DNA from 2 places in the Pantoea brenneri genome. Region 2 is predicted to be linked to the other one. Evidence: predicted binding sites of a transcription regulator. Region 2 holds the regulator's gene; the other holds the start of a gene.
The links. Region 2 encodes PhoB, which activates phosphate uptake and scavenging genes when phosphate is short. Its sites were predicted from a motif close to CTGTCATAAAACTGNCNNAT; they were not measured.

Region 1: ugpB (sn-glycerol-3-phosphate ABC transporter substrate-binding protein UgpB) is a predicted target of PhoB. The motif match lies at 6,312-6,331, and genes of this name have one in related genera.

Annotation. Positions count from the first base shown of each region.
Region 1 covers NZ_JBCGBG010000005.1:107,408-116,407, reverse strand. The annotation lists gene panM (aspartate 1-decarboxylase autocleavage activator PanM) at 11-406, opposite strand; gene AABB92_RS17925 (branched-chain amino acid ABC transporter substrate-binding protein) at 804-1,916, shown strand; gene livH (high-affinity branched-chain amino acid ABC transporter permease LivH) at 2,050-2,976, shown strand; gene AABB92_RS17915 (high-affinity branched-chain amino acid ABC transporter permease LivM) at 2,973-4,244, shown strand; gene livG (high-affinity branched-chain amino acid ABC transporter ATP-binding protein LivG) at 4,241-5,008, shown strand; gene livF (high-affinity branched-chain amino acid ABC transporter ATP-binding protein LivF) at 5,010-5,723, shown strand; gene ugpB (sn-glycerol-3-phosphate ABC transporter substrate-binding protein UgpB) at 6,403-7,719, shown strand; gene ugpA (sn-glycerol-3-phosphate ABC transporter permease UgpA) at 7,777-8,664, shown strand; gene ugpE (sn-glycerol-3-phosphate ABC transporter permease UgpE) at 8,661-9,000, shown strand, end outside.
Region 2 covers NZ_JBCGBG010000001.1:2,173,383-2,182,382, forward strand. The annotation lists gene proY (proline-specific permease ProY) at 1-265, opposite strand, end outside; gene brnQ (branched-chain amino acid transporter carrier protein BrnQ) at 336-1,655, opposite strand; gene AABB92_RS10320 (cobalamin-independent methionine synthase II family protein) at 2,047-3,150, opposite strand; gene AABB92_RS10325 (PstS family phosphate ABC transporter substrate-binding protein) at 3,524-4,444, opposite strand; gene phoR (phosphate regulon sensor histidine kinase PhoR) at 4,464-5,777, opposite strand; gene phoB (phosphate response regulator transcription factor PhoB) at 5,792-6,481, opposite strand; gene sbcD (exonuclease subunit SbcD) at 6,677-7,876, shown strand; gene AABB92_RS10345 (AAA family ATPase) at 7,873-9,000, shown strand, end outside.

The sequences.
Region 1 (9,000 bases), on a different contig from region 2:
CTGCGCCCGCCTAATCGACCGCTAATACCCAGCCATCCGCCTGCGCCCTGAAGCCACACGCCTGCATAAACGCCGCCCGCACCTGCTGATCGTCGCTGCCATCGTCTGCCATCCACCAGTCCGCTAATGACCCGTTCTGCCTGATGGTCTCTTCCAGCAAATATTGCCCGACTCCTCGGCGACGGGTGACATCGCGCACCGCCAGCCGCTGGATCTTGCCGTGAATACCTGAAATCTCCAGCTGTAACGCGCCCAGCAGACGATCGTTGAAGCGTGCCGCATAAAGGCGATGCCGTTCATTCAGGCGCTGTTCCAGACGATCAATCTCCAGATCCGGCCAGATTTTAGCCAGATCAATGCGGTCCTGCGGCGTCAGCGCGGTTAAACGCTGGATGGTGAGCTTCATGACAAACACCTGTACTTGTAAAAGGGGAAAGTGTAGCGAAAGTATACAACCAGAGCGCTGACACATTTTCATCAATAAAACAGGTCAAAAGATGGCCTGGCTGCCAGAATGATAGTTGTAAACAGGCCCTGGATGCGATCAATCCAGCATAAGCCGCTGGCAAAGTGGTGAAAAACCGGCCGTTGCATCCAGTGTATTATGCTGTTGCACTCAGGCAATTCTGAATATGCCAGTTGATTTACAGAAGAAACTTCCTGTTTAATAACCTGAAAAATAAAGCCTTATTACTAATAAATGCCAGAAAAGTGCGCTAACTCATTATTGCTTAATCAGTTTTTGATCTTTATCTGGCAGTTTGCACTCACACATACACGACATAACACATGGGGTAGTCCGGATGAAAATGAAAGGTCGCGCATTACTGGCGGGATGCGTAGCACTGGCGATGAGCCATGCAGCGCTGGCTGAAGATATTAAAGTGGCGATTGTTGGGGCGATGTCTGGCCCGGTTGCGCAGTATGGCGACATGCAGTTTGCCGGGGCTACTCAGGCGATTGAAGATATTAATGCCAAAGGCGGCGTCAACGGCAACAAACTGGTTGCGGTGAAATATGACGATGCCTGCGACCCGAAACAGGCGGTGGCGGTAGCCAACAAAGTGATCAACGACGGCATCCGCTATGTTATCGGCCATCTCTGCTCCTCATCGACCCAGCCGGCGTCTGACATTTATGAAGATGAAGGCGTGCTGATGATTACCCCTGCCGCCACCGCGCCGGATCTCACCGCCCGCGGTTATAAACTGATTATGCGCACCACCGGTCTCGACTCCGATCAGGGCCCGACCGCGGCCAAATACGCCATGACCGAGCTGAAGCCGCAGCGTATTGCCGTGGTTCACGACAAGCAGCAGTATGGCGAAGGCCTGGCGCGTTCAGTGCAGGATAGCCTGAAAAAGCAGGGCGCCAACATCGTGATGTTTGAAGGTATCACCGCAGGCGATAAAGATTTCTCCACCCTGGTGGCGCGCTTTAAGAAAGAGAACGTCGATTTCGTCTACTTCGGCGGTTACTACCCGGAGATGGGCCAGATTGTTCGCCAGGCGCGTGCAGCCGGTCTGAAAACCCAGTTCATGGGTCCGGAAGGGGTCGGTAACGCCTCGCTGTCCAACATCGCCGGTGCCGCCTCTGAAGGCATGCTGGTGACCTTACCGAAACGCTACGATCAGGTTGAGACCAACCAACCGATCGTTGATGCGCTGAAAGCGAAGAAACTCGATCCAACCGGTCCGTTCGTCTGGACCACCTATGCTGCCCTGCAATCGCTGGCGGCCGGGATGGAGCGCAGCAAGAGCGCAGAGCCGGAAGATATCGTGAAAAACCTCAAGGAAGGCGCTGCGGTGCCAACCGTGATGGGCAACCTGAGCTGGGATCAGAAGGGCGATCTGAAAGGCTTTGAGTTCGGCGTCTTCAAATGGCATGCCGACGGTACCTCGACCGCTGTGAAGTAAATCAGGCTGTTTACTGGCGGGTCAGGTAGCGGGTAACCGCTGCCTGCTCCCCTGCAACACTAACGCCTGGTCTGTGCTGCCAGGCGTTTTTTGTACTCCGTTCGGTCACGAGCGGATAAGTAAGGGTTAAGGTATGTCCGAGCAGTTCCTCTATTTTATCCAGCAGATGTTCAACGGTGTTACCCTCGGCAGCACCTATGCGCTGATCGCCATCGGTTACACCATGGTTTACGGCATCATCGGCATGATTAACTTCGCCCACGGCGAGGTTTACATGATCGGTAGCTACGTCTCCTTTATCGTGATTGCCGCCCTGATGATGATGGGCATCGACACCACCTGGCTGATGATTGCCGCCGGGTTTGTGATGGCGGTGATTATCTCCAGCGCCTACGGCTGGAGCATTGAACGCGTCGCTTACCGGCCGGTGCGCTCCTCCAAGCGTCTGATTGCGCTGATTTCCGCCATCGGGATGTCGATATTCCTGCAAAACTACGTCAGCCTGACCCAGGGATCGCGCGACCTGGCGCTGCCGAGCCTGATTACCGGTCAGTGGACCGTCGGCGAGAGCAACGGCTTTGCCGCCACCATCTCCACCATGCAAATTGTGATCTGGGTGGTGACGTTCCTGGCGATGCTGGCGCTGACCACCTTTATTCGCTATTCGCGTATGGGCCGCGCCTGTCGCGCCTGTGCCGAAGATCTGAAAATGGCCAGTCTGCTGGGTATCAATACCGATCGCGTCATCTCACTGACCTTTGTTATCGGTGCCGCCATGGCGGCGGTCGCGGGCGTGCTGCTGGGCCAGTTTTATGGATCGATCAACCCGTTCATCGGCTTTATGGCCGGCATGAAGGCGTTCACCGCCGCAGTGCTGGGCGGCATTGGCAGTATTCCGGGCGCGATGATTGGTGGCCTGGTGCTGGGAATCGCCGAAGCGCTGACCTCCGCCTATCTGAGCACCGAGTATAAAGATGTCGTCTCCTTTGCCTTACTGATTGTGGTACTGCTGGTGATGCCGACCGGGATTCTGGGCCGTCCGGAGGTGGAAAAAGTATGAAGTCTTCCTTGCTCAACGCCCTGATTTCGTCGCTGATGTTATTGCTGCTCGCCAGCTTCTTTATGGGTCTGCGCCTGAATCTGGACGGCACTAACCTGGTGGTGCAAAACGCCGGCAGCGTGCGCTGGAACTGGATTGCCGTCGCCTGTGTGGTGGTATTTCTGTTCCAGCTGCTGCGGCCGGTCTGGCAGAGCGGCCTGAAGAAAATCTCGGGTCCGGCGCTGGTGCTGCCAGGCATTGATGGCTCAACGCCGAAGCAAAAACTGGTGATGGCGGTAATGATCGTGGCGGCGCTCGCCTGGCCCTTCCTGGTGTCGCGCGGCACGGTCGATATTGCCACCATGACGCTGATCTACGTGATGCTCGGTCTCGGACTGAACGTGGTGGTCGGCCTGTCGGGCTTACTGGTTTTAGGTTACGGCGGCTTCTATGCCATCGGCGCTTACACCTTCGCTTTGCTGAACCACTATTACGGGCTTGGCTTCTGGCAGTGCCTGCCGCTCTCGGGCATGGTGGCCGCGCTGTTTGGTCTGCTGCTGGGCTTCCCGGTCTTGCGGTTGCGCGGCGACTATCTGGCGATTGTGACGCTGGGCTTTGGTGAGATCGTGCGTATTCTGCTGCTCAACAATACCGCTCTGACCGGTGGCCCGAACGGCATCAGCCAGATCCCGAAACCGACCTTCTTTGGTCTGGAATTTGGCCGTACACCGCGTGAAGGCGGCTGGGATACCTTTCACCACTTCTTTGGCCTGAAATACGATCCCAGTGACCGGATTATCTTCCTCTATCTGGTGGCATTGCTGCTGGTGGTGCTGACGCTGTTTGTGATTAACCGTCTGTTGCGCATGCCGCTGGGCCGCGCCTGGGAAGCGCTACGTGAGGATGAGATCGCCTGCCGTTCGCTTGGCCTCAGCCCGACCCGAATTAAACTGACTGCCTTCACCATCAGCGCCGCCTTCGCCGGCTTTGCCGGCAGCCTGTTCGCCGCGCGTCAGGGCTTTGTCAGCCCGGAATCCTTTACCTTTGTCGAATCGGCTTTTGTGCTGGCGATTGTGGTACTCGGCGGCATGGGCTCGCAGTTTGCGGTGATACTGGCCGCCATTCTGCTGGTGGTCTCTCGCGAGCTGATGCGTGATCTCAATGAGTACAGCATGCTGGTGCTGGGAGGCTTAATGGTGCTGATGATGATCTGGCGTCCGCAGGGACTGTTGCCGATGAAGCGTCCGCATCTGAAGCTCAGACAAGGTAAACAAGGAGAACAGGCATGAGTCAGCCTTTATTAGCCGTTGAAGGTTTGATGATGCGCTTCGGCGGCCTGTTAGCGGTTAACAACGTGGCGCTGGCGCTGCATCCGCAGGAAATCGTCTCGCTAATCGGGCCGAACGGTGCCGGTAAAACCACGGTGTTTAACTGCCTGACCGGCTTCTACAAGCCGACCGGTGGCAGCATTAAACTGCGTGAGCAGCATCTGGAAGGATTACCCGGCCAGAAGATTGCGCGGATGGGGATTGTGCGGACCTTCCAGCACGTTCGTCTGTTTCGTGAAATGACGGTGATTGAAAATCTGCTGGTGGCGCAACATCAACATCTGAAGAGCGGGCTGTTTGCCGGTCTGCTCAAAACCCCGGCGTTTCGTCGCAGTGAAAGCGAGGCGCTCGATCGCGCAGCCAACTGGCTGGAGCGGGTCGGCTTGCTGGATCTGGCTAACCGTCAGGCCGGTAATCTGGCTTATGGTCAGCAGCGGCGTCTGGAGATTGCGCGCTGCATGGTGACGCGTCCGGAAATCCTGATGCTGGATGAACCGGCGGCCGGTCTTAACCCCAAAGAGACGCACCAACTGGATGAGCTGATTGCCGAACTGCGCGGTGAACACAAGGTTTCAGTGCTGCTGATTGAACATGATATGAAGCTGGTGATGGGCATTTCTGATCGCATTTACGTGGTCAATCAGGGAACGCCGTTGGCTAACGGCACGCCGGAAGAAATTCGCAATAATCCGGACGTGATCCGTGCCTATTTAGGAGAGGCGTAAGATGGCAAATGCGATGTTAACCATTGAGAACGTGAGCGCCCACTACGGCAAAATTCAGGCGTTGCATAACGTCAGCCTTTACATCAATCAGGGCGAGATCGTCACGCTGATTGGGGCCAACGGTGCCGGAAAAACCACGCTGCTGGGGACGCTGTGTGGCGAACCGCGTGCCACTCACGGCACCATCACCTTTGACGGTAAAACCATTACTGACTGGCAAACGGCGCGCATCATGCGTGAAGCTATCGCCATCGTACCGGAAGGCCGGCGGGTGTTTTCGCGTATGACGGTGGAAGAGAATCTGGCAATGGGCGGCTTTTTTGCCAGCCGTCCGCAATATCTGGAGCGGATCAAGCGCGTTTATCAACTGTTCCCGCGGCTGGAGGAGCGCAAAATCCAGCGTGCCGGCACCATGTCAGGTGGTGAGCAGCAGATGCTGGCGATTGGCCGTGCGCTGATGAGCCAGCCCCGCCTGCTGTTGCTGGATGAACCGTCGCTGGGTCTGGCACCGATTATTATTCAGCAGATCTTCGACACCATCGAACAGCTGCGCAGCGAGGGGATGACCATCTTCCTGGTGGAGCAGAACGCCAACCAGGCGCTGAAGCTGGCGGATCGTGGCTACGTGCTGGAAAACGGCCATGTGGTGCTGGAGGATAGCGGGGCTGCGCTGCTTTCCAATGAAGCCGTCCGAAGCGCGTACCTGGGAGCTTAATATTCAGAGGCCTGGCTTACTGGTCAGGTTGTGGTTGGGCAGTGCTCGTAATCCTCACGTACTGAATGTACGCTCCGGTTACTGCGCGCTGTCCGCCCGCAACCTGCCTGCGCCGCCGACGGCCTTCGATATAAATGCTCGCTGCGCCGCCGACGGCCTTCGATATAAATGCTCGCTGCGCCGCCGACGGCCTTCGATATAAATGCTCGCTGCGCCGCCGACGGCCTTCGATATAAATGTTCGCTGCGCCGCCGACGGCCTTCGATATAAATGCTCGCTGCGCCGCCGACGTCCTTCGATATAAATGCTCGCTGCGCCGCCGACGGCCTTCGATATAAATGCCCGCTGCGCCGCCGACGGCCTTCGATATAAATGCTCGCTGCGCCGCCCACGGCCATCAAAATGGGTGCGTAATCGCGCGGGCCGGGCATGTCATGGATTGGCTTTAGCGTCTTTCCGATCTGACCGTGTTCTCTGTGCAGGGCTCAGCCTTACAGCAACCAGGCCAGACGTTGTCAAAAATCTCAGCCCGGCCGGTAGCCGCTCCGCCTTTTGCACGCTTAAGCCTGTCATCTGGCTGTCATCCGCCCGTTATTAATCCGTCATTTTCCCGTGTCATGTTACTTCGCGAACCACAAATGCGTGATTTCACGCGTATTTACCTGCACAGGAAAATTCTATGTCCGTCGTTACCTATCGTCGTAGCCTGATCGGCGTGCTGCTTGGCCTGACGCTCAGTGGCCAGGCGCTGGCCGCCACTGAGATCCCGTTCTGGCACTCTATGGAAGGCGAGTTAGGCAAAGAAGTTGACTCGCTGGCGCAACGCTTTAACCAGGCCCATCCCGATTACAAAATTGTTCCGACCTACAAAGGTAACTACGAGCAGAGCCTGGCGGCAGGTATCGCGGCAGTGCGCACCGGCAAAGCACCCGCCGTGTTGCAGGTGTATGAAGTCGGTACCGCCACCATGATGGCGTCGCAGGCGATTGTGCCGGTGCATCAGGTGTTTAAAGATGCCGGTATTCCGTTTGATGAAAAACAGTTTGTGCCGACGGTGGCGGGCTACTACAGCGACAGCAACGGTCAGCTGATCTCTCAGCCGTTCAACAGCTCGACGCCGGTGCTCTACTACAACAAAGACGCGTTCAAAAAAGCGGGTCTTAACCCGGACCAGCCCCCCAAAACCTGGCAGGAACTGGCGAAAGATGCGGCGGCGCTGCGTAAATCGGGCATGAGCTGTGGTTACGCCAGCGGCTGGCAGGGCTGGATTCAGATCGAAAACTTCAGTGCCTGGCATGCCCTGCCGGTAGCGACTAAAAACAACGGTTTTGACGGACGCGATGCGGTCCTGGAGTTCAATAAGCCGGTGCAGGTTCGTCATATCCAGATGCTGGAAGAGATGAATAAACAGGGCGACTTCACCTACTTTGGCCGCAAAGATGAATCCACCGCCAAGTTCTATAACGGCGATTGCGGTATCACCACCGCCTCATCCGGCTCGCTGGCGGATATTCGTCATTACGCCAAATTTAACTTCGGCGTCGGCATGATGCCGTATGACGACAGGGTTCCTGAGGCACCACAAAACGCCATCATCGGCGGGGCCAGCCTGTGGGTGATGAAGGGCAAAGACGCGGCTACCTACAAAGGCGTGGCTGAGTTTATGCAGTTCCTTGCCCAGCCGGAAATCGCCGCTGAATGGCATCAGAAAACTGGCTATCTGCCAATCACCACGGCTGCCTATGAGCTGAGCAAACAGCAGGGCTTCTACGATAAAAATCCGGGTGCTGATATCGCGACCCGTCAGATGCTGAACAAGCCGCCGTTACCGTTCACCAAAGGGATGCGTCTCGGCAACATGCCACAGATTCGTACCGTGGTGGATGAAGAGCTGGAAAGCGTCTGGACCGGTAAACAGTCGCCGCAGGGCGCACTGGATAATGCGGTGAAACGCGGCAATGAACTGCTGCGTCGTTTCCAGCAGCAGGTGAAGTAATCCGCTGTATCGGGCCAGCACCGGCCGGCCCTTTCTCTTTCTGAATCAGAGTGCGCCATGTCCTCATCTCGTCCGGTATTTCGCACCAGCCTGTTGCCCTATCTTTTGGTGCTGCCGCAACTGGTGATCACCGCCATCTTCTTTCTCTGGCCGGCTGGCGAAGCCTTGTGGTATTCGCTGCAAAGCCTCGATCCTTTTGGTCTCTCCAGCACCTTCGTCGGGCTGGATAACTTTAAACGGCTGTTTGCCGATCCTTACTATCTGGATTCATTCTGGACCACCATCAAATTCAGCGGTCTGGTCACGGTGTGCGGCATGGTGTTATCGCTGCTACTGGCGGCGCTGGTGGATTACGTGGTGCGGCTGCGCAAGCTTTACCAGACGCTACTGCTGCTGCCGTATGCCGTCGCGCCGGTCGTGGCAGCGGTGCTGTGGATGTTTCTGTTCAATCCCGGCCTTGGCCTGTTCAGCTACCTGCTGAACCACATCGGCTACAACTGGAACTACGCGCAAAACAGCGGCCAGGCGATGTTCCTGATTGTGCTGGCGTCGATCTGGCAGCAGATGAGCTACAACTTCCTGTTTTTCTTCGCCGCGCTGCAGTCGATCCCCAAATCGCTGGTTGAAGCCGCCGCGATTGACGGTGCCGGACCGGTGCGCCGTTTCTTTAATCTCTCATTACCGCTGATTACGCCGGTCAGCTTCTTCCTGCTGGTGGTGAACCTGATTTATGCCTTCTTCGATACCTTCCCGGTGATCGATGCCGCCACCGGCGGCGGACCGGTGCAGGCCACCACCACGCTGATCTACAAAATCTATCGCGAAGGCTTCACCGGCCTGGATCTCTCCTCATCCGCTGCTCAGTCGGTGGTGCTGATGGTGTTGGTGATCGGTCTGACGGTGATTCAGTTCCGCTTCGTTGAACGTAAGGTGCAATACCAATGATTGAGAATCGACGCGGGCTGGATATCTTCAGCCACATCGTGCTGATACTGGGCGTGCTGACCATCCTGTTCCCGCTCTACGTCGCCTTCGTGGCGGCCACGCTGGATAACGATGCGGTCTATCAGGTGCCGATGACGCTGGTACCCGGCACTCACCTGTGGGAAAACGTCTCGCGCATCTGGACCCACGGTGTGAACGGTAACGGCCCGGCATTCGGCCTGATGCTGCTGAACAGCACCATCATGGCGCTCGGGATCACCGTCGGCAAAATCACCGTCTCGATGCTCTCGGCATTTGCGCTGGTCTGGTTCCGCTTTCCGCTGCGGACGCTGTTCT
Region 2 (9,000 bases):
AGCCAGCCATCGGACCGAGATAATCCTGGGCGTAACGGGAGAATGAGCTGGCCTGGGGATTGTTGACGGACATCTCACCCAGCGCACGCATGATGATGTAGGCCACGGCCCCGCCGATAATATAGGCGAGCAGCACGCTGGGTCCGGCCATTTTGATCGCATCGGCGGAACCGTAAAACAGCCCGGTGCCAATCGCCGATCCCAGCGCCATAAAGCGGATGTGGCGCGTGCTCAGTCCGCGTTTGAGCTTATTGGTTTCTTGCATAACAACCTGTACCTGTGAAATGAAAAAACCACGGGCAAGCCCGTGGTTAAAGAAAAATCAGTGCCATCTGCTACGAGTGAACGGAAACCTGTTCGCGTCCTTTAACCCGATCCACCACGGCGGCAATCAGCAGCATCACCAGCGATGGCGGCAACCAGGCAAGTCCCTGATCGGCCAGCGGCAGGTGCTGACTGAATGCAGGCAGCAACGCTTTAAACCCGGTAGTTTTAATCGCATCAATAATGCCGAACAGCAGGCTAATCAGCATTGCTGGCGCAATAATCCGGCTGCTCTTGTTCCACCAGTTCAGGGTGAAGCTCAGCACCACCAGCACGATACAAGGCGGATAAATCGCCGTCAGGACCGGGATGGAGATCTGAATCAGGTGGCTCAGGCCGAGGTTCGACACCACCATCGAGAACAGACCAAGGATAAACACCAGCGTTTTATACGACAATGGCAGGTATTGCGCAAAAAATTCCGCACAGGCACAGGTCAGACCGACCGCCGTTACCATACAGGCAACAAAGATCAGCGCCGCCAGGAAGAAGCTGCCCATACCGCCAAATGTCTGCTGAACGTAAGCGTGCAGAATCGCTGCGCCGTTCGCATTCTGATCGACCAGCGCGCCGCTGCCGGAGCCCAGTTTAAACAGGCACAGGTAGACCAGCGTCAGGCCCACGCCAGCAATCAGGCCGGCCAGAACGGTGTAACGCGTCAGCAGCGCGGCATTATCAACCCCGCGTGAACGGGCCGCGTTCACGATCACGATGCCGAACACCAGTGCGCCCAGCGTATCCATGGTCAGATAGCCGTTCACAAAACCGCTGGAGAACGCCGCACGCTGATAATCTTCCGTCGCCGGAATAGTGCCGCCCGCTGGCCACACCAGCGCAGCAATGCCCAGCACGGTCAGCGCCACAATTTTTAGCGGCGCAAGGAAATGGCCGACGGTATCGAGCAGTTTGCCCGGATAGAGCGACACGCCAATCACCAGCGCAAAATAGACCAGGCTGTAGATAAACAGCGGCATCGCGCCATCACCGGTCAGCGGGGCAATCCCCATCTCAAAGGAGACGGTGGCCGTCCGCGGCGTCGCAAAGAGTGGCCCGACCGCCAGATAGCAGACGGTGGCCAGCACCAGACCGGCAACCTTACCGATTGGGGTACTGAGTGCATCCACGCCGCCGCCGACGCGCGCCAGCGCTACCACGGTCATCACCGGCAGACCCACGGCAGTGATCAGAAAGCCAATAGCGGCGGTCCAGACGTGTTCGCCAGACTGAATGCCAACCATCGGCGGGAAAATGATGTTGCCCGCGCCAACGAACAGGGCAAATGTCATGAAGCCCAGCGCGAGAATGTCTTTCGAGGTTAAACGATGTGTCATACGGCCTGTCACTGATGTTGCGGTGGAAGTTGGGTTTGTGTTGTCCCCTCGCTGCGTTAAAACCACGACCAGCCAGCCAATGTCAGCGCATTATGCTCGTCGTGAGGTGAAGCGCAGGTGATTTAAGCTGCTTTTTTTCTGTTCACGGAGGGATGGATCGACAACGGGGCTAAGTAAAACGTTTATAGCGGGGAAAGGCAATACGGGATCGGAAAACCAGAAGGTTATCCCGTTATTTACGTAACAACCAGTGGATAGCGTTAATTTTTAACCCAGGCACACAAGATGATGTGCCTAAATAATAAACAGACCGCGAGAATTCCCCGCATAACGCCGCTGACAAATGCACAAAAGGCGCGTTTTACGCGCCTGTTTGCACAAGTTTACAGCATTACCACACCTGTTTTGCGATATCGACCACCAGGCGAATCTTCTGCCACTGCTGCTCTTCGCTCAGGCTGTTGCCCTCTTCGGTAGAGGCAAAGCCGCACTGCGGGCTGAGACAGATCTGGTCGAGGCTGACATACTGCGCCGCTTCCTGCAGTCGGGCTTTCACCTGCGCCGGATCTTCCAGCTCACCGGATTTGGTGGTGATCAGGCCCAGCACCACCTGCTGATGGCCTGGCTTGATGAAGCGCAGCGGCTCGAAACCGCCTGAACGGGCATTGTCATATTCGAGGAAGAAGGCATCGACATTGACGCTGCCAAACAGGATTTCCGCCACCGGCTCGTAACCACCTTCTGAAATCCAGGTTGAGCGGAAATTGCCACGGCAGACATGCAGACCAACGGTCAGATCGGCTGGCTTGTCTTCCAGCGCCTTGTTCAGCACCTGAGCATAGGTCCGCGCCAGCGCTTCCGGATCGTCGCCGCGTGCCCGGATATCGCGTTTCTGATCCTCAGAGCAAAGGTAGGCCCAGACGGTGTCATCCAGCTGTAGATAACGGCAACCCGCGGCGTAAAACGCCTTAATGGCGTCTTTATAGGTCTGTGCCAGGTCGTCAAAATAATCTGCCAGGTCCGGATAGACCTCAGCGTCGATCACTTTGCGACCGCCGCGGAAGTGCAGCACGCTGGGGCTGGGAATGGTCATTTTTGCCACCGCATCACCGGCAATGCTTTGCAGGAAGCGAAAGTGTTCCAGCATCGGATGGCTGGAAAAGCCGAGCTTGCTCACTACTTTTACGCCATGCGCTTTGGTCTGCACGCCGTTGAACTGGATCCCCTGCTCTGCTTCATAAGCTTCCACACCATCCAGGCCGTAGAAAAAATCGAAGTGCCACCAGCCGCGACGAAATTCGCCATCGGTCACCACCTGCAGGCCATTTTCGCGCTGTCTGGCGACCACATCGCGGATGGCGTCATCTTCAACCTGGCGCAGCGCTGCCGCATCAATTTCGCCAGCGGCGAACTGCTCACGCGCCTGCTTAATCGCGGCGGGACGCAGAAAACTGCCTACGGTATCAGCACGGAACGGGGCGGTATTTCTTTGCATGATCACTCCTGTCTCGCCTGCCGATGGTTTCAGCAGGAAATAATTGCGCTCTGTTATTTATAGCCATCTGGATGGCTATACGTCTGAACGCAGAATGACATGTGCCGCCGCCCGCTGCAATAGAAGAAAATTCACAGGCCATGAAGAAAATTCATGTTGGCAGATAAGACGGGCTACCGCGCGGTTTTGCAGCAGATAAGCAGCGACATGCGCGCGCCGGGAGAGGAGCACATCCATAGCGGTTAAGGAGAGAATGCGCGCCTGAAGGTGAACCTTCCAGGTTCCGGACAGCGAAAGCCCTACGCGCCTGGAGACCCTCGCTTAAACATCGCGCGCAGCACACAAGCAGAGCAGAATGCGCGTCTGAAGAGGATCAGTTAAGCGCCGCGCGCGCCTGCGCCATCTGGCTATCAGAGAGTGGCAGATAACCCGCTTCGCTGACCCGTCGCTGTCCCTGCACCGAGAGCACCTGCTGCAGGAAGGCTGCGACCAGCGGTGGCAACGGCTTACCCGGCGCCTTGTTGACATACAGATAGAGCGGACGGGCCCACGGATAGCGACCACTGCGGATTGCGTCCGCGTCGGGTGCCACAGCCTCACCCCGATCGTTCACCACCGCCAGCATCTTTACGCCGCTGAGGTGGAAGCCAAAACTGGCGTAACCGATGCTGCGTGGATTGCCTGCCACCGCCTGCACCACCGCTGCCGAACCGGGAAATTCGGCTACGTCATTGCGAAAATCACCCTGACAGAGCGCCTGCTGCTTGAAGAATCCCCAGGTACCGGACGCCGAGTTGCGTCCGTAGCGCTGGATCGGCCGGTGAGCCCACTCAGCCGCCCGCGCGCCGAGATCGCCCCAGCGTTGCGGCACCGAGGTGGCCCCGCACAGGCGGGTAATCGAGAAAATGGCGTCAAGCTGACGCGGCGTTATCTGCTGCAGCGGATTGCGCTGATTGACCACCACCACCAGCGCATCCATCGCTACCGGTACCGCCAGCGGAGGATAACCATAGCGCGCTTCAAACGCCTGCCGTTCATCCGCCTGCATCGGGCGGCTCATCGGTCCGAGCTGCGCCGCACCGGCAGCCAGCGCAGTCGGCGCGGTCGACGATCCGGATGCCTGCACCTGCACATTGACGCCCGGAGCCTGCCGACTGAAATCCTCGCCCCACAGCGTCATCAGGTAGCCCAGGGTATCAGACCCGACGCTGCTAAGGTTGCCCGACAGCGCGCCGGGCTGTGCCAGCGCCATGCCCGGCAATAAAATGACCATCAACAAAACAAGTGCGCGCATCAAGCAGATCCGTCAGCCATTAATGGAGGGCATTCTCCTGCATCCCACTGCTGACAATCAACCTTGCCGGCAAGGTAAAGGTAAAACAGGTCTCCTGATGCGGCACGCTGGTGATATCCAGCCGCGCATTATGGTGGCTCAGGGCATGTTTCACGATCGCCAGCCCCAGTCCGCTGCCGCCGGTCGCCCGCGATCGCGCCTTATCGACCCGGTAGAAACGCTCGGTGAGACGGGGAATATGTTCAGCCGCAATGCCCGGTCCGTTATCGCACACCCGAAACGTTGCGCCCTGCTTACTGCGCAGCCAGCTGATATCAATGCGCGTGCCCTCCGGCGTGTGGTTTACCGCGTTGTAGACCAGGTTGGAGATGGCGCTGCGCAGCTGTTCATCGTTGCCAAAGACTTTCAGATGCGGATCGGTATGGAAATGGATGTCGTGACGTCCGCCGCTCAGGGTGGCGGCCTCGTGTTGCAGCAGCCGGAGCATCACCGGCACATCGACCTTCTCTTTCAGATCGATCGCGGGCGCAGCTTCAATCCGCGACAGCGTCAGCAGCTGCTTGACCAGGCTGTCCATGCGGCGCGTCTGCTCCGACATGGTATGCAGCGCCTTGCCGCGTGAACGCTCGTTCATCACCGAGTCATTCATCATCTCCAGATAGCCCTGCAGCACCGTCAGCGGGGTACGCAGTTCATGGCTGACGTTGGCAAAGAAGTTACGGCGCGCCCCTTCCAGCTGGTGCATCTGGGTGACGTCACGCGCCACCAGCAGCCACTGCCCTTCACTGTAGGGCATGACGCGAAATTCCATGTGGTACTGGTTATTCAGCACCAGCGTCAGGGGTTTGTCGAAGTCACGCTGGCGGATATAGCGCGAGAATTCCGGATAACGCAGCAGGTTGAGGATGTTCTGGCCATTATCTTCCGGCCAGCGTAGCCCGAGATGCTGTTGCGCCAGCCCGTTGCACCAGAAAATGGTGCCCTCTTCGGTGGTGAGGATCACCGCATCTGGCAGCGACTCAGCGCCGCTGCGAAAGCGTTTAATCAGGTTGCCGAGTTCACGCCGCCGCCGCCGGTTGCGTAACTGCATCTGGTAGAGCCCGTAAAACAGCGGTTCCCAGCTGGCCCGCCCAGCCGGCGGCGTCATAGTGCGATCGAGCCACAACCAGTGCGACAGGCGCATCAGGTTGTGGAAATGCCACAGCAGCACCGCCAGTACGCTCAGCAACAGCAGCCACGGCAGATAACCGAACAGCAGGCCAAGCAGCAGCGCAGGCAGACACGCCAGCAGCAGTTCTGACAGTAATCTCTTCCAGGAGAGGCGTTCCAGCACGGTGAAAACTCCGTTTAGTAGCGGGCAGAGAAACGATACCCTGTTCCACGGACGGTTTGTACCATGCGATCGTGGCCGGAGACTTCCAGCGCTTTACGTAAACGGCGAATGTGAACATCGACGGTGCGATCTTCGACATACACGTTGGTGCCCCAGACATGGTTCAGCAGCTGCTCGCGGCTGTAAACCCGCTCCGGGTGCGTCATAAAGAAGTGCAGTAGTTTATATTCGGTAGGGCCCATTTCCAGCGGCGTGGTTTCGGACATCACCCGATGCGAGGAGGGATCCAGACTCAGTCCCTGCATCTCAATCACCTCTTCCACCGCCATCGGTGAAATACGGCGCATGACGGCTTTGATGCGCGCCATCAGCTCTTTTGGCGAGAAGGGCTTGGTGATGTAATCGTCAGCGCCGACTTCCAGCCCACGCACCCGGTCCTCTTCTTCACCACGTGCGGTGAGCATCATCACCGGAATATCGCGGGTCATCGCTTCGCGTTTCAGATGCTTAATAAACTGAATGCCGCTGCCGCCGGGTAACATCCAGTCCAGCAGAATCAGATCGGGCCAGGGTTCAATCAGCTTACCCACTGCGCTGTCATAATCTTCCGCCTCAATTGGCTGATAGTCGTTCTGCTCCAGAACAAAGCACAACATTTCACGGATTGGGGCTTCATCTTCCACAACCAAAATGCGCTTAGCCATTATTACTCCTGCTGATATGACGGCTGTCACTGAGATTCGCGGCGCCATTATGCGTCAGATTTGTGACACTTTTATGAAAAACATAACCGCTCATTCAGGCCAGTGGTAATCAATTATGACAGCGCAGCGACAATTTTTCGCTTTGGCCGCAGAGCCAGTATAATCGTCGGGCGAATTACAACGGCAGGGAGTTTTATGCGCATCATTCATACTGCGGACTGGCATCTGGGGCAGTTCTTTTACAACAAGAGTCGGGCGGCGGAACATCAGGCGTTTCTTGACTGGTTGTTGATCCAGATTGAACAGCATCAGGTGGATGCGTTAATCGTTGCGGGCGATCTGTTCGATACCGGCACCCCGCCCAGCTACGCGCGCGAAATGTTCAACCGCTTTGTGGTGGCGCTGCAGCCCAGCGGCTGTCAGCTGATTGTGCTGGCGGGCAATCACGACTCGGTGGCGACGCTCAATGAGTCACGCGAACTGCTCGCCTGCCTGAATACCCGGGTGATCGCCACGCCTCAGACCAACAGCGATGTGCTGCTGCTCACCACCCGTCAGGGCGAGCCGGGCGTGCTGCTGTGCGCCATTCCTTATCTGCGACCGCGCGATATTCTGCGCAGCCGCGCCGGACAGTCCGGACGCGACAAGCAGACCTCGCTGCTGGAGGCGATTGCTCACCATTATCAGCAGCGCGTGGCTGCTGCGCGGGCGCTGGAGCCGGCTCTGCCAATCGTGGCTACCGGTCACCTCACCACCGTCGGCGTCAGCCAGAGCGACTCGGTGCGTGACATCTATATCGGCACGCTGGACGCCTTCCCGGCCTCCGCGTTCCCGGACGTGGATTACATCGCGCTCGGCCACATTCACCGCGCTCAGCGGGTGGCGGGCACTGAGCACATTCGTTACAGCGGCTCGCCGATTCCACTCAGTTTTGATGAACTGGGCAGTGAAAAAAGCGTCTTCCTGCTGGACTTCACCCCGCGCGGTTTGCAAGCGGTGACGCCGCTGGTGGTGCCGCAGGTGCAGCCGATGCAGGTGCTGAAAGGTTCACTGGCGCAGATCGCGCAGCAGCTCAGCGATTTCAGCGACATGCAGCAGGAAAAACCGACCTGGCTGGATATTGAAGTCACCACTCAGGAGTACCTCAGCGATCTGCAGCGTCAGGTGGAAACCCTGACCGCAGAACTGCCGGTTGAGGTTTTGCTGTTACGCCGCAGCCGCGAGCAGCGTCAGCACAGCCTGGCGCGACTCGATAACGAAACCCTGAGCGAACTGAAAGTGGAAGAGGTGTTTGCCCGTCGCCTGGCGCTGGATAGTGAACTGCAACCGCAGCAGATCGATCAGATGACCACCCTGTTCCGCCAGACGCTGGCCGACATTGAGGAACCACAATGAAGATCCTCACGCTACGGTTTAAAAACCTTAATGCACTGCGCGGTGAATGGTTTATCGATTTCCGCGCTGAACCCTTCGCCAGTAACGGGCTGTTCGCGATTACCGGTGCCACTGGCGCAGGCAAAACCACGCTGCTGGATGCCATCTGCCTGGCGCTCTATCACCAGACGCCGCGTCTCGGCGCCATCTCCCAAAGCCAGAATGCGCTGATGACCCGCGACTGCGCCGAGTGTCTGGCTGAAGTGGAATTTGAGATCAAAGGCGAAGCCTGGCGCGCCTTCTGGAGCCAGAACCGCGCACGCGGCACCGCCGACGGCAAACTGCAGGCGCCGCGGGTTGAGCTGGCGCGCTGTGCCGACGATACCATCGTCGCCGACAAGGTCGGTGACAAACTGAGGCTGATTGAGACCCTTTCCGGCCTCGACTTTGAGCGTTTTACCCGCTCAATGATGCTGTCCCAGGGGCAGTTTGCCGCCTTCCTCAACGCCAAAGCCAGCGAACGGGCCGAACTGCTGGAAGAGCTGACCGGCACCGAAATTTACGGCCAGATTTCCGCCGCAATCTATGAACGTCACAAAGAGGCAAAAACCGCGCTCGACCTGCTGCGCAGCCGGGCGGGAGCCATGGCGCTGCTGGATGACGACACGCGCACCGCGCTGCAACAGCAGATGCTGCAACTGAGCGCGGCGGAACAGACGCTGAGCCGTGACTATCAGCACGCCCAGCAGCAGCAGCAGTGGCAGCAACAGGCGCAGCAGCTCCAGCAGGATATCGCGCAGACCCGCCAGGCGCTGCAACAGGCGGAGGCGGCGGCGCAGGCCGCTGAAGCGGACCGACAGCGGCTGGCGCGCAGCGAACCGGCTGAAAAGCTGCGGGCTACCCTGCAGCAGCGTGACGAACGGGCGAATGCGCTGCGTGAGGTACGCAGTCAGCAGCAGCAGCTGTCCGACGCACACCAGCAGGCGCTGGCTGAACAGCAACGCCAGCAGCAGCACTATGCCACCGCCCAGGCCGCGGCGGAACAGGCACGCCAGCAACAGCAGCAACAGGAGAGCCTGCTGACCGAACAGGTGATGCCGCTGGATCAGTCACTGCAGGCGCTGCAACAGCAGCTGACGCAGCAG